2 regions of the Virgibacillus salarius genome follow, and region 2 is predicted to be linked to the other one. Evidence: riboswitches for the same ligand, from Rfam matches in the RefSeq annotation. Region 2 holds a riboswitch; the other holds the start of a gene.
The links. A riboswitch is a leader RNA that binds a small molecule or an ion and turns the genes downstream of it on or off. The one in region 2 is predicted to bind thiamine pyrophosphate.
Positions count from the first base shown of each region.

Region 1: linked by a shared signal. The riboswitch ahead of ABDZ84_RS19560 (ABC transporter substrate-binding protein) and the one ahead of thiW (energy coupling factor transporter S component ThiW) in region 2 are both predicted to bind thiamine pyrophosphate.

Region 1 covers NZ_BAAACY010000165.1:9,089-14,467, reverse strand. The annotation lists gene ABDZ84_RS19570 (ABC transporter permease) at 1-665, opposite strand, end outside; gene ABDZ84_RS19565 (thiamine-binding protein) at 665-955, opposite strand; gene ABDZ84_RS19560 (ABC transporter substrate-binding protein) at 959-1,972, opposite strand; TPP riboswitch at 2,288-2,397, opposite strand; gene eno (phosphopyruvate hydratase) at 2,740-4,026, opposite strand; gene gpmI (2,3-bisphosphoglycerate-independent phosphoglycerate mutase) at 4,052-5,379, opposite strand, start outside.
Region 2 covers NZ_BAAACY010000044.1:3,633-9,011, forward strand. The annotation lists gene thiE (thiamine phosphate synthase) at 1-316, opposite strand, end outside; gene thiM (hydroxyethylthiazole kinase) at 320-1,093, opposite strand; gene thiD (bifunctional hydroxymethylpyrimidine kinase/phosphomethylpyrimidine kinase) at 1,090-1,896, opposite strand; gene tenA (thiaminase II) at 1,896-2,582, opposite strand; TPP riboswitch at 2,647-2,749, opposite strand; gene thiW (energy coupling factor transporter S component ThiW) at 2,738-3,235, opposite strand; TPP riboswitch at 3,440-3,551, opposite strand; gene ABDZ84_RS06565 (DUF2642 domain-containing protein) at 3,831-4,025, shown strand; gene ABDZ84_RS06570 (hypothetical protein) at 4,039-4,239, shown strand; gene ABDZ84_RS06575 (Gfo/Idh/MocA family protein) at 5,021-5,379, opposite strand, start outside.

The DNA.
Region 1 (5,379 bases), on a different contig from region 2:
GCAACAAAGACACGATCTGTTCGGAAAGACGAAGATGCCAAAGTCATATATACTCCAATTCCTTCACTTGCACCAAGCCATTCAGATATCACCGCTCCCATTACGCTATATGTCGCCGATATCTTTAAACCACTAAACAAAGAAGGTAATCCATATGGCCACTCTAGCTTACGAAAGATTTGCCCTTTACTGGCACCTGTCATTTGCATATAGTGTTTCAGTTCTCCACTTGTTTGTCTAAATCCATCTAAAGCTGCTATAGTTATTGGAAAAAAACAAACAAGTGTAATAACAATTAATTTCGGCAATATTCCAAAACCAAACCAAATTACTAATAAGGGAGCTAAAATAATAATAGGTATATTCTGTGATATTATTAATAATGGATAAAAGGCTTCCCTAACTGTCGGAATGAGATGAAGACAAACAGCAACGAGCGTACCTACACTGCTGCCTATCATAAATCCGATAATCGATAGTTGGATAGTCGATTGTAGATGACTAGCATAATTTGGCCAGCCATTGACAGCTTCTTGCCATATTACACTTGGAGCAGGTAGTAGCCAAGCTGGGATCGAAAAAATACGACAAGCTATTTCCCAACTGATAAGGAAAAGGATGAGGACCAGAGCTGGTCGCCATCCCTTTTCTCGCAATCTTCTCATTAGCGATACTTCTCCGTTAATTGTTCCATGGAAGCTCCAGAAGGTTGATAAAGAACCTTCACCTGTGAAATAACATTTTCACAACCAATTTCAGTCATCCTTTTATTCATCTTCTCAATAATTCCAAATAGTTCTGCAAGATCACCTTGCATTGTAGTTTCTAGTGGACTTACCTGATACTTAACTCCGGAATGATCGATAATCTTAATCGCTTCATCCACATACGGAATAACATCTTCACCATTTTTCGTTTTCGGGATAATTTGAATACTAACTAGTGCATCTGCCATCATTTATTCCTCCTTTGTTTCTGGTAAAAACTCATTTGTAAATGCTTTTTCACTATCTAACGGTTTATCTAACAGCTCATTCTCATACATCCAATTGGCGTAATTCTCCCATACCTCTTGCTTTTGTTCCCCCCACTGGTCCGCATCATCTTGATACTTTGACACTAACCAAGCTTGACTTGCTTTTACTAATTCTGCATCCAAATCAGGAACAGCGTTAATTAAGATATCAGCGGCTTCCTCTGGTTGCTCAATTGCTAGATTATAACCTTTAGATACTGCAGCTAAGAATTGCTTAACTGTTTCTGGATCATCTTTGATCATTTTTTCATTGGTAGCTAAAACCGGCGTGTAATAATCTAAATTTGACGAATAATCGGTTAAATACACCATATTAATTTCTTCATCACGGAGCTCTGCCTCTACACCAGTCCAACCATAATAAATCCACGCAAAATCAATATCTCTTTTCACCGCAGTAAAAAAGTCCGTATCGCCCATGTTGATAATATCAACTGATTCTACATTAGCATTTTCCTGCTGCATGAGTGAGGTTAGAACCGCTTTTTCTACTGGAGCTCCCCAGCCACCATATGTTTTATCTTCAAAATCTTTAGGTGTAGTAATCTGTTTATTCTTGGGTGAGGCAAAACCTGAGGTATTATGCTGTATAACAGCAGCAATGGAAACAATCGGTATATCTTGTACACGAGCTTCAGTAATCCCCTCCTGATAACTCACACCAAAATCTGCTTTACCAGATGCAATTAACTGATCTGCTCCCGCTTCACCAGGCATAATTATGTCCACATCAAGGCCTTGCTCTTCAAAATATCCCTTCTCTTTTGCAACATATAATCCTGTATGATTCGTATTTGGTGTCCAATCAAGTACAACAGAGATCTTTTTCTTTTCTGTTGAGTCATTGTTCTGCTGACTTTGTTCTTTCTCTTCTGTACCACATGCCGTTAATATAAGCAGTGTAATCCCTAAACTAAGCAGTAAAAGCTTCTTCAATGTTTTCCTCCTCTTGAATACCTTTCTCATTGTAAGGAACAGCGTATGTATCATCTTGTTTGACTGTAATTCCTTCGCTAAGAATAAAAGCGCAAACACCCGATTAGCAACGCAGCGACGATTCAACGGAGATAAAGGACTCACGGTGAGCTTGCGAGCCGATGATGATTTAGATTAGGGCGATTCATGATGAAGTAGCCTAGTTTCTGGGCGCTGGAGCTGGACGCAGCTCAACACGCAAATTTTATAATTTCTTAGACTATAAAAAATGCCCTAGATGGTTAATCACCATTAGGGCATATACAACTTAATATTTGATGTATCAAACATGTTCCCTACGCTGGTTTAAACCAGATCAGGTTCTAAGAGTCAGTACCTTACGGATACAATCTCAACCAGCAACACTGGTCCCCCTACAACTTTAGTATTCTATTATTAATTCCATAGTAACTATGACATAATTCGTCCATTTAATCAAGTTTAAGAAACTCAAAAAATATAGAAACTTCTATGAACATAGAAGCAACTTCTGCATAAAGTGACACTTTAATCAGTGGGGGTTTTATTTATCCCACATTGATTGTTAGCACCACAGACCTAAAATCCTTTGAACCGACCGGACATTTACCGGCAATCGATCCTCCACTTCCCCATAGTGGTTTTACTTTATTGCTTAAAGTGGATTATTACTGCCAGTTATATGTGTGGGATAAACCTATAAAAAACCTCTTAAAGTATAACCACCATACCTTAAGAGGTTTTCTTCCCTATTTATTTAGGTTATAGAACGCTGTCTTACCAGCATATTCACCCATGCCTGCTAGCTCATCTTCAATGCGAAGCAGTTGATTGTATTTAGCTACACGATCTGTTCGAGAAGGTGCACCTGTTTTGATCTGACCTGCATTAGTCGCTACAGCAATGTCAGCGATCGTTGCATCTTCTGTTTCTCCTGAACGGTGTGAGATAACCGCTGTATAGCCAGCGCGTTTTGCCATTTCGATTGCTTCGAACGTCTCTGTTAATGTACCGATTTGATTAACTTTTACTAAGATAGAGTTTCCAATACCTTGTTCAATACCTTTGGAAAGCTTATTAGTATTTGTTACAAATAAATCATCTCCGACAAGCTGTACTCGTCCACCAAGACGATCTGTTAATACTTTAAATCCATCCCAATCATTTTCATCTAGTCCATCTTCAATGGAGATAATTGGGTATTTGTTGATCATGTCTTCATACCAATCAACCATCTCTTCAGAAGTACGAACAACACCTTCACCTTTTAGATTATATTTACCATCTTCATATATTTCTGAAGCAGCAACATCCATTGCAAGCTTCACTTCTTCTCCTGGCTTGTAACCAGCAGCTTCAATTGCTTCCACAATTGTTTGTAAAGCTTCTTCATTAGAAGCAAGGTTTGGTGCAAATCCGCCTTCGTCACCAACAGCTGTGTTATACCCCTTTGATTTTAATACATTTTTCAATGAATGGAAAATTTCAGCACCCGTACGTAGTGCTTCTTGGAACGTTTCTGCTCCAACTGGCATAACCATAAACTCTTGAATATCTACGTTATTATCGGCATGCTCACCACCATTAAGAATATTCATCATTGGTGTTGGTAGGGTTTTTGCATTAAATCCACCGAGGTAGTTATATAACGGTACTTCAAGATAACTAGCAGCAGCATGTGCTACAGCCATGGATACACCAAGAATTGCGTTAGCACCAAGTTTGCCTTTATTTTCAGTTCCATCTAATTCGATCATTAACGCATCGATGATATTCTGACGAGTAACATCAATCCCAAGTAATTCAGGTGCAATTATTTCATTTACGTTTTGAACTGCTTTTAGAACACCTTTTCCAAGATAACGATCTTTATCACCATCACGTAATTCCACAGCCTCGTATTCACCGGTAGATGCACCGCTTGGCACAAGTGCAGAACCGAAGGCACCTGATTCTGTAAATACTTCCACTTCAACTGTCGGGTTACCGCGTGAGTCTAATACTTCACGTGCATATACATCAGTAATGTATGGCATAATTTTTCTCTCCTTTAATTTCCTTTTATTTAATTAATGATTCGCCAGTCATTTCTTCTGGTTTTTCAATACCTAGTAAATCCAATAAGGTTGGTGATAGATCAGCTAAAATCCCACCATCTCGTAATGTTATATTTTCTTCTGTCACAATTACCGGAACAGGATTTGTCGTATGAGCAGTCATTGGCTTACCTTCAAGCGTAACTACCTCATCAGAATTACCGTGATCAGCAGTAATAATGGCATTCCCGCCAAGCTCTTTAATTTTATCAACAATTTTCCCTAGACATTCATCAACTACTTCAATTGCTTTAATAGTCGGCTGTAATTTACCAGAATGTCCAACCATGTCCGGGTTAGCAAAGTTCAAGATAATTGCATTGTGTTCACCAGCATCAAGTTCTTTGAGCAACGCGTCCGTCACTCCATAAGCACTCATTTCTGGTTTTAAATCATATGTTGCAACCTTTGGCGAATCAATCAATACACGTTTTTCACCATCAAATTCTTTCTCACGACCACCACTCATAAAGAAAGTGACATGTGGATATTTTTCTGTCTCAGCAATACGTAATTGCTTCAAATTATGCTGAGATAATACTTCGCCAACTGTATTATCTAGGTTAACAGGTTCGTAAGCAACATAGCCATCGACTGTTTCACTAAAATTCGTTAACATTACAAAGTCCAAATTTTTTGGCACGTGCTCACCACGATCAAAATCACGAAAATCTTCATTTGCAAAGGTACGTGAAATCTGAATAGCGCGATCTGGACGGAAGTTATAAAAGATTATAGAATCTCCATCTTTAATTTTCCCAACTGCTTCACCGTTTTCATCTGTGATGACAGATGGAATAACAAACTCATCGTAAATTTCATTTGCATATGAATCGTCAACAACCTCTATTGGGTCTTGATATGCTGGTCCTTCTCCATATACCATTGCATCATACGCTTTTTTCACACGATCCCAACGTTTGTCACGATCCATGGAATAATAGCGGCCTGAAATGGTTGCAAATTGACCAACACCGTATTCCTTGATCTTATCCTGCGTTTGTTTAATATATTCTTTCGCTGTTTGCGGACCAACATCTCGTCCATCAAGAAATGCATGGATGTACACTTCTTTCAACTCATTATCTTTTGCTAGTTTTAATAAAGCAAATAAATGATTGATATGACTATGCACGCCTCCATCGGAAAGCAATCCAAAAACATGCAATGCTTTTTTGTTTTTCTTCGCATTTTCTATTGATTTTTTAAAGGCCTCTTTTTCAAAGAACTCGCCATTCTTAATGGACAAATTCACACGAGTTAAACTTTGATAAACGATGCGCCCAGCTCCAA
Region 2 (5,379 bases):
TATTTGGAAAACGCCTACGTAATTCCAGAGCAGATACATCATCCTGACCAACATGGATACCATCTGCATCTAATATTTCAGCAAGTTCTATGTCATCGTTAACGAAGAAAGGTATACGATAGTTTTGACAGATATTCCGAAGTTGTTTTCCTAAAATAAATTTTTTATAACCAGTTAATGACCCGTTTCCTTTTTCTCTAAATTGAAATGCTGTTATACCAGCTTTTACTGCTTGTTCCAAAATATGCTTTGGATCGTTATGGCAGTTCTGACTACCCATAATAAAGTATTTTCTTAGAGCATCCTTTAGCTGCAAAGATTAATTAACTCCTTTCAATTGATCTAAGTCTTTGGAAAGGGCGTCTATAAATGCTGGTAAGAAGCTTCCAGGACCAAGCACATATTCTTGAGAAGCCGCGTGTTCAGCAGCAAGTCCATAAAACTGTACTGCTGCCAATGCCTTAGCTTCTAGAGCATGATTAGTTGTTAAGCATGCAGTTAGAATAGCTCCTAATAAGCAGCCTGCACCAGTAATTTTTTCTAGCCATACATGACCAGTCGTGTTGTGAATTATTTTCCCTTCACTGTAAATTACATCCGTCTCACCAGTAACTACAGCAGTTGTATGATAGGCTTTGGCAACTTTAACGGCAATTTCTTCTAGATTACCGTCCCCAATTGACTCAACACCTTTTGTTTTCCAAGGGATCTCCACAAGCTGTGCCATTTCACCAGCATTACCTTTGATTGCGGTAAACTGTACTTCGTGTAGCAAATGCTTTACAGCTTCTTGGCGAAAGGTTGTAGCCGCTACGCCAACTGGGTCAAGTACGACAGGGATACCTTTTTTATTTGCGGCTATTCCTGCTAGTTTCATAGCTGATAGCTCGTTTAAAGTTGTTGTACCAATATTAATAAGTACACCATTCGCAGCGGTAGCCATTTCTTTAGCCTCTTGTTCTGCTTTTGCCATTATCGGTGCTCCACCAAAGGCTAACAGACCATTAGCTGTAAAATTCATGACTACTTCATTGGTTAAGTTATGGATCAATGGTTTTTGTTCTCTAACTGCTTGAATAATGGATTGTGTCATTGTTCCACCCTTTCTTTGCGTACCGCCCAATGATTTGTAGGTCCGTTACCGGCACCAAGTGAAAAGGAGTATTGAATAGCAGCTGTTACATACTGTTTCGCCTGCTTTACAGCTTCGTAAAGTGGTAGACCTTTACTTAGATGAGCAGTAATTGCCGCTGAATACGTACAACCTGTACCATGTGTATTCTTTGTTTGAAACCGCTCTGCTTCGAACGTGTAAAGCTTATTCCCATCATATAAATAGTCGACGGCTTTACCTTGCAGGTGGCCACCTTTAACAAGTGCTGCGCGTGCTCCAAAGCTTTTGACGATCTCGAAAGCCGCTTCTTGCAAATCACTTGTATTATCAATAGATTGTCCTGTAATATACTGTGCTTCAGGAATATTAGGAGTAACTACAGTCGCTAATGGTAATAGCTGCTGTTTGAGAAACGATCGAGCATCTTCCGATATTAATGGATCGCCACTAGTTGCAACCATGACAGGGTCCATGACATAGTTCACAACTGATTTGGACAAGTGCTCTGCAATAACCTGCATCATATCTTTGTTCGCAATCATACCTGTTTTTATGCTATGCACAGGCATATCTGATATAACTGAGTTTAGTTGCTCATTTATCATCGTAACAGGTAGATGGTGTACGTTTTGCACACCGGTTGTATTTTGTGCCACAACAGAGGTGATTACAGACATTCCATATACGGTTAGTTCTTGAAATGTTTTTAGGTCTGCCTGTATGCCAGCACCGCCACTCGGATCTGTTCCAGCAATAGTCAGCGCGCAAGGTATGCTAGCCATTAGCTGTTCACCTTTTCTGCGTTTGGCCATGATTCACATGTGTAGGCCATTTCCCAGAATTTAAGCTCCAGCTGGCAGCTTTTTCGAAAAGCTTCTCTAATGAGATCTTTTTCATCCTTGGCAGCATTTTCTGCAAGTATATCCAACCGTTTTCTCAATTCAAAGGTGGTATTATCTACATCACCACTTGCATAGAAACTAATCCAATCGTAAAAAGGGTGATCTTTATTAGGATTATACTGCTCCATTAATTCCCTACCAATTTCTAAGTATGTCCAAGGGCATGGAAGTAGAGCTCCTAGTATCTCACTAGACGTTCCCATTTGTGCATGATACATCATATGTTTAATGTAATGATCTGCAGTAGGTGGCAAAGGGTGTCCTTGTAAGGACGCATAGTCCACACCGATATGATTGCAGAAGTTATGATGTGGGTGGATTTCATCGTTTAATATAAAATTTATTTGATCAAAGAAATAAGCAATATCATCACGTTTCTTTGATTTGGATAGCGCTATTCCATAAATTTGCATAAAGGCATTTAAGTATTCAAAGTCCGCTTTAATATAATGTGCGAGCGCATCTTTAGAAATCTCGCCAGTCCCTATCCCCTGAACAAAGGGATGATTAAAAATAAGCTGGAAAATATCATTGTTTTCTTCTCTTAATTGATCAGTGAAATTCATATTTAGCCTCCTTCTATTATGGGAAGCCACTAGAGGTGTAAAAGTAGATAAATAGAGGATAATAATATGTTCCCCACTACTTTCCTGCGCTGGTATTATCCAGATCAGGTTCAAAGGGACAAAGGAAAAGTCCTTATCTCAGCAACAAAGCGCCCCTAGTAGTTTCCTTGTACGCGTATCGTATCTTCTTGCTTTACTCGTAATAAAATGAACCAGCCAATAAATGCGCCAGTTATGCTACTTACCAAAAACGATGGCATGAAAATGAAAGCGCCAGCAGCACTGTCCATAAACAATTTAGCAAATGGAACCGCTATGAATGATCCGATAATACCAGTACCAATGCTTTCTCCGATCACAGCCCACAGCTTTCTACCAAACCACTGATAAAAAAGCCCAGCAAGGAAAGCACCAACCATTGCTCCCGGAAAAGCAAGTAATGTACCAATCCCCAGCATATTTCGTAAAATTCCAATCATAAAAGCTATGACTACGGCTGGACCAGGTCCCAGTATTACTGCCGCCATTACATTTACTGCGTGCTGCACTGGATACGCTTTAGCAATTCCAGCAGGAAACCATAAGAATTGTGCTCCTAATGTTCCAATTGCTACGAAAATTGCCATCAATGTTAATACGTGCGTTCTTCTCACTTATTCCCTCCTTTCTATAAAAAGTGAGCATAGGACAACAATAGGAATTACCGACAATATGCGGTATAGCTTACGTCCTACACGCCTCTCCCCAGTAGCTATGGATGCTAAAGGTAGACAGCAAAGCATAATATACATCCACTCTGTTCTTATGAAAAAAACCAGATCCTCCATGGACCTGGCTTTGTGTAAGAAAATAGAAAGACGTTGCGTCTACTACTTCCCTCCGCTGGTATTAACCAGATCAGGTCCATAAGAGTTAGAAACGTCACGTGTTTCCTCTCAGCCCACATATTGGGCACCCCTAGTAGTTAAGTAACTTGTGAATTTAATTATGCTTTCAGCAACTAACTGAATCAAGCATAACAAATATATTGTTATTTGTCATGGGAAAAAGAATATAGCGTATTAACCTACAGAGTTATTTTTATAAACGCGTAATTTTAATATCACTTAAAGATAGCAGTCTATTAAGTTTTATTTATAGTTATATGATATTTGTTGAATTTATGTTATTTGGAAATAAATGCCCTTACGACAAGATGAATTTAGCATAGGGTAAATAGAGATATATTAAAGAAAGGGTGAAGATAAAATGGTAAGCACTCCCTCTACGATTAGAGAATTACTTCAGAGTTTGGTGAACGAACAGATAGAGATCACTACTCCTTTTGGAACAGTAACAGGGACTCTTTTGAAGGTTAGATCTGACTATGTTGTCTTAATTGAAAATACAGGAGAACAAACATTGATTCGAATAAATAAAATTGAGTTGATTACTGAATTATAAAGGAGGAATAACGATGTTTTTATATACTTTTTCTGCTGAATTGAATACACGTGTAGGTTCTAATGTTGAAGTAGCTACAGATAGTAATTTAATAGAAGGTATTCTTTCGAACGTGACATCACAATTAGTACTTGTTATTGATGTTAGTAATGGTTATGGAACTGAAAAAATTTATATATCTTTGAATGCTATTAATTTCGTGCGATTTACGTAGCATAATCTAACATTTAGTTTTGTTCAATCTTCAAATGCGAAAACAGGTATGATTCTTCTTCTTTTTGAAGGATTATACCTGTTATTATAGTTTAACGGTATGGAATGTAGAGAGAGAATAAAAGGTCCCATTAAAAAACAATTATAGAAACGTCCAATATATGTATTCCTCTTAAAATACGCACTTGCTGGACAAACCTTGAATTAGTTCTTCAATTTGTAAAAATGACAGATTAATTGAATAGTGTGAAGGAACCTCGCATATATAATTTACTAATTAAATGTATTAAATTTTTGCTACAGAATTAAGTCCACTAAGAAATTAATTCTTCAGCAGGAGTTAAATAACTTGAAAAAGTGGTTTAAAATGGAGAATATCTTCGGTTACATAGCATTTGATAAATATATTCTTACGAAGAAAATCGTTTGAGATCAACGGCAAAATAGGGATTATAATTTCAAGATCAGTTTCTTAGTCGTCACAGGTAATAGCTCACTGTTTTAATGGTGATCAAAAACAATTTGTATTGTATACACTGGAATAATTGCCAACTCTACCAAAAGGATGAATCAGACATAATTAAGATATCAGAATTCAAACAAATCGAAGAACCAGTTACCTATGAAATATAGGTAACTAGTTACTTGAAGTTGTTTTAAAACTTGTTACAATTACTGGTTTCAGCCTTGGTTATATAAAATTGTAATGGTAATTCATAGTAATGCACTAACTTTAATATTTCCTATATATAGAATTGTATCTGTAAGTTGAACATCTGTTATTACTCATTGTTAATTTCATTAGTAATGCTATTAGTGATTAATAATGCTCTTATCCCTGCATTCCCAGTTACGGAAGGCTCTCTTTTAAGATTGATACAATTTATGAAATCAGTTAGTTGTACTTGTAGTGGATGTATAGAATCATCCACCTTAATAGTTTTGGTGAGAATAGAGCTTCGTATGTTGATTTCTTTTTTTAATAAATTGACGTCTATAAAAGCATCTTCAGCGAGAATTTGTATGGTTCTAATTTTATTTTTAGATTTAAAACTAGCTGACAGCTTTACGATTGTCTCTTGTGAAGACTTGGCAATGACCACAGCATGCTTAATTGTACCGTCAATTATTTTTCCTAACG